DNA from 2 places in the Dellaglioa sp. L3N genome. Region 1 is predicted to be linked to the other one. Evidence: predicted binding sites of a transcription regulator. Region 1 holds the regulator's gene; the other holds the start of a gene.
The links. The regulator CtsR, encoded in region 1, represses protease genes until heat stress. The targets are predictions, from matches to a motif close to TTGGTCAAAAAAGGTCAAANA.
Positions count from the first base shown of each region.

Region 1 (2,204 bases):
TAACCTCCATTTGAGCCGTTAGCTCAGTTGGTAGAGCATCTGACTTTTAATCAGAGGGTCGACAGTTCGAGCCTGTCACGGCTCATTTTCAATTCCACATTTTTGCGGGTGTGGCGGAATTGGCAGACGCACTAGATTTAGGATCTAGCGTCGTAAGACGTGGGGGTTCAAGTCCCTTCACCCGCATCATTTTCAATTATGCCGACTTAGCTCAGTTGGTAGAGCACCTGATTTGTAATCAGGGGGTCGGGCGTTCGAATCGTCTAGTCGGCACCATTTTTTAATTTTTTTGCGGAAGTAGCTCAGTGGTAGAGCATCACCTTGCCAAGGTGGGGGTCGCGGGTTCGAATCCCGTCTTCCGCTTTTCAATAAATGCCGGGGTGGCGGAACTGGCAGACGCACAGGACTTAAAATCCTGCGGTGAGTGATCACCGTACCGGTTCGATTCCGGTCCTCGGCACCATTTATTGTTTTAATGCACCCATAGCGCAACTGGATAGAGTGTCTGACTACGAATCAGAAGGTTGTAGGTTCGACTCCTACTGGGTGCATATTTTCGGGAAATGGCTCAGCTTGGTAGAGCACCTGGTTTGGGACCAGGGGGTCGCAGGTTCGAATCCTGTTTTCCCGACTAATTTAAAAAAGGAATTTAAACGTAATGTTTAAATTCCTTTTTTTGTTGACCCAAGGCAAATGACTTTCATTTTTGATTTATATTTCGTATAATTAAAGTCAACATTAGTCAAACTATTTGAGGTGATGAATATGCGGGGTCAGAACATTTCTGATGTGATTGAAAAGTATTTTAAAAAAATCCTTTCGGAAGAAAAAGAAATAGTTATTAAGCGTTCCGAAGTGGCTGAATTATTTAATTGTGTGCCATCACAAATAAATTATGTTATAAATACTCGATTTACTATTCAAAATGGGTATGTGGTTGAAAGTAAACGTGGTGGCGGTGGATATATTCGGATAGAAAAAGTAAATCTTTTTGCAGATCAAGAATTTATTCAAACACTAGAAAATTTAATTGGCACGAATGTATCTCAGCAAGAAGGATATGATATTATCCAAAGTTTATATGATGAAAAAACGCTAACAAAAAAGGAATCTAATTTAATCTTGGCTACAATAAAAAAAGATGTTTTTCTTGGAATAGATACAAAATTGGAAAATATGATGCGGGCTAAGATGCTAATTAATTTAATTAATCGCTTACGATATGAAGAGTAGAAAGAGGTAATAATATGGACAATTTATTTACTCCGAGTGCAAAAGAAGTTCTTATTCGAGCACAGGAATCGGCTAAGCACTATCGTCAGCAGGCGGTTGGTACTGAACATTTACTTTTAGCTTTATCTGAAGTACAAAATGGTGTTGCAGATAAAGTGTTGAAACAATTCAATATTGATCCAGAAGATATAATGGAAGAAATTGAAAGATTTACTGGCTATGGATCATTGAGATTAACAAAAAATGATACCTATTTACCCTATTCACCAAAGGCAAAAATGATTTTATCAATTGCTAACGATGAAGCAAAAAATTTAAATGCAAATAAGGTGGGGACGGAACATCTTTTATTGGCATTAACAAGTAATAATGAAATATTATCTTCAAGAATAATGAGTAGTTTGAGTGCTGATATTAAACAAGTACGCAAGCTTATCTTCCGTCAGCTTGGTGTTAGTGAAGTTCAAATAAGGCAAAAAAATCGTGGAAATAAAGAAAATGTCGTACAAGGAACGCCTACTTTAGATGAATTAGCACGTGATTTAACGAAAATGGCGCGTGATAAGCAAATTGATCCTGTGATTGGTCGAGATTCTGAAGTTAAAAGATTGACTCAGGTATTAAGTCGTCGAACTAAAAATAATCCAGTGTTGATTGGTGAACCAGGTGTTGGTAAAACAGCGATTGCTGAGGGGTTTGCCCAACGATTAATTGACGGAAATGTTCCTGAAGATATGGTTGGTAAACGATTAATGATGCTTGATATGGGATCTTTAGTTGCTGGGACAAAATATCGTGGTGAATTTGAAGATCGTTTGAAGAAGATATTAAAAGAAATTTACACAACTAAAGATGTTATTTTATTCATTGATGAACTACATACACTAATTGGTGCTGGTGGTGCTGAAGGTGCGATAGATGCATCTAATATTTTGAAACCAGCATTAGCTCGTGGTGAAGTTCAAGTAATC
Region 1 is NZ_CM142928.1:1,587,282-1,589,485, reverse strand. It holds tRNA gene ACVPPR_RS08255 (tRNA-Val) at 1-9, shown strand, start outside; tRNA gene ACVPPR_RS08250 (tRNA-Lys) at 13-85, shown strand; tRNA gene ACVPPR_RS08245 (tRNA-Leu) at 105-186, shown strand; tRNA gene ACVPPR_RS08240 (tRNA-Thr) at 201-276, shown strand; tRNA gene ACVPPR_RS08235 (tRNA-Gly) at 292-363, shown strand; tRNA gene ACVPPR_RS08230 (tRNA-Leu) at 375-463, shown strand; tRNA gene ACVPPR_RS08225 (tRNA-Arg) at 478-551, shown strand; tRNA gene ACVPPR_RS08220 (tRNA-Pro) at 558-631, shown strand; gene ACVPPR_RS08215 (CtsR family transcriptional regulator) at 766-1,233, shown strand; gene ACVPPR_RS08210 (ATP-dependent Clp protease ATP-binding subunit) at 1,248-2,204, shown strand, end outside.

Region 2 (2,204 bases), 320 kb from region 1:
GTGAAAAATAGCATTTTGGAAGGATAAAATATCGTGATAGAATTTAAATATGATACGCAGTTACTGTTAGAAGGCAGCACGTTGAGTGAAGATCAATTATATAGTGAAATATTGCGTCAATTTGAAGGGGATAGTTTACTCGTTGCTGGTGATTCTGATTTGATGAAACTACATTTTCATACGAATTATCCATGGAAAATTTTGGCATATTGTGCCGGACTTGGAGAAATCTTTGATATTGTTGTTGAAGATATGGTAAGACAATCTAAAGGATTAAAAGGTTAATATAAAAAAATCATCTGTTTGATCGTTGGTACCTCAGCTATCAAACAGATGATTATTTTTTTATTTTACGAAAATAGGTAAAAAAAGACACTAACAAATTAAATTGTCAGTGTCTTTGAGGCTTGAAACTTATTTAAGGCCTTTTTTGTTAGTCATAATTTCATCAATCAAACCATATTCTTTTGCTTGTTCAGCAGTCATATAGTTATCACGATCTGTATCTTTATTAAGAACTTTGATATCTTGACCAGTTGCATCAGCCAAAATTTTGTTAATCAATGTTCTTGTCTTCAAGATATGTTCAGCAGCAATTTCGATTTCTGTTGCTTGACCTTGAGCGCCACCAAGTGGTTGATGAATCATAATTTCTGAGTTAGGTAATGCAAAACGTTTACCTTTTGTACCGGCAGTTGCCAATACACTGGCCATTGAAGCAGCCATACCCATAACGATTGTTTGAACATCAGCATTGATAAAGTTCATTGTATCGTAGATAGCTAAACCGGCTGAAACAGAACCACCGGGTGAGTTAATGTAAATTGAAATATCTTTTTCTGAGTCTTGGGCATCCAAGAAGAGCAATTGGGCGATAATAGCGTTTGCCATGTCGTCATTAACTTCACCTGAAAGCATGATAATTCTGTCCTTTAAAAGACGAGAATAAATATCGTATGCACGTTCGCCACCGGCAGATTGTTCGATAACTGTAGGAACTACATTCATAGTTGAAAACCTCCAAATTATTATTAATTACTTTTTTATATTAGCATTTGAACTAATGTAATGCTAGTTTAAACCCTTGGTCAAAAAAGGTCAAATAAAATGATTTGAGTATAAATAAAAAATAAGAACGGACATTTTTATTGGAAGTGTCCGTTCTTATTTTCTGTTGTTGACTGCCTCATTATCGTAATAGTCAGATCTCGTGTAATCCTTCCATAATTATTTTTTTAAAATAATTATGCGATAAATTTGAGGACTAATAGCTATCTTAAGAAACATGATATATAATTAATAATGTAAGCGAAAACAAAAACACCTGACACTAATGTGAGGTGTTTAAAACAAGAAATTATTAATCCTAACTTAACTACACGAAAACGACATAAAAGTACTATAAATGTTGCTTTATCAGTGATAATGATGCGCCATGAGGGAGTCGAACCCTCAGCTCAAGAACCGGAATCTTACGTGCTATCCATTACACCAACGGCGCAGTACATTAATAGTTTAGCTGAATTACGTTGAAAAAACAAGCAACGAAATTGGAGGTCTAGAAGAAAATGGCATTTGAACAGAAATTTAAACAACAACAAACCCAAATTCAAAAATTGGCTATGACACCTGAATTGCAGCAGTCTATCAAAATGTTGCAATATAATATAGAAGATTTACAACAATTTATCACTGATAAAGTCATGGAAAACCCCTTGATTGAAGCGGTTGATGATAATCAAAGAATTCAAGCAGGTGAGTCTCGATATAAAGTGAATCTAACAACAGACGGTGATGCTGACTATATGAATTCGGTAAGTGATGATGAAGGGCAGTCTTTGTTAGATTACTTGTTGGATCAAATTTATTTAACGATGCGACAGACGCCACTTAGAAAAGTTGTTCTTTATTTAGTAGATTATATTGAACAAACGGGTTATTTTAATGCGAATTTAGATGATTTAGCGGAAGAATCAGGGATACCACCTATTATGTTGATGGATGCATTAACCTTGATTCAACGTTTGGATCCACCTGGTGTTGGTGCACGAAACGTGCAAGAAAGTTTGATGTTACAGATTGATTCTGATGATTTAGCTCCTAAGATGGCATATACGGTTATTAAAGATGATTTCGATGATTTCGTTGATCGTAAATGGCAAGACATTGCAAAAAAATACCGTGTGAATGTCTCGAAAATTCAG
Region 2 is NZ_CM142928.1:1,269,043-1,271,246, reverse strand. It holds gene whiA (DNA-binding protein WhiA) at 1-11, shown strand, start outside; gene ACVPPR_RS06390 (kinase to dihydroxyacetone kinase) at 34-285, shown strand; gene clpP (ATP-dependent Clp endopeptidase proteolytic subunit ClpP) at 415-1,008, opposite strand; tRNA gene ACVPPR_RS06380 (tRNA-Arg) at 1,430-1,501, opposite strand; gene rpoN (RNA polymerase factor sigma-54) at 1,569-2,204, shown strand, end outside.
Region 2: the regulator CtsR is predicted to act here: its motif matches at 1,085-1,105, upstream of clpP (ATP-dependent Clp endopeptidase proteolytic subunit ClpP).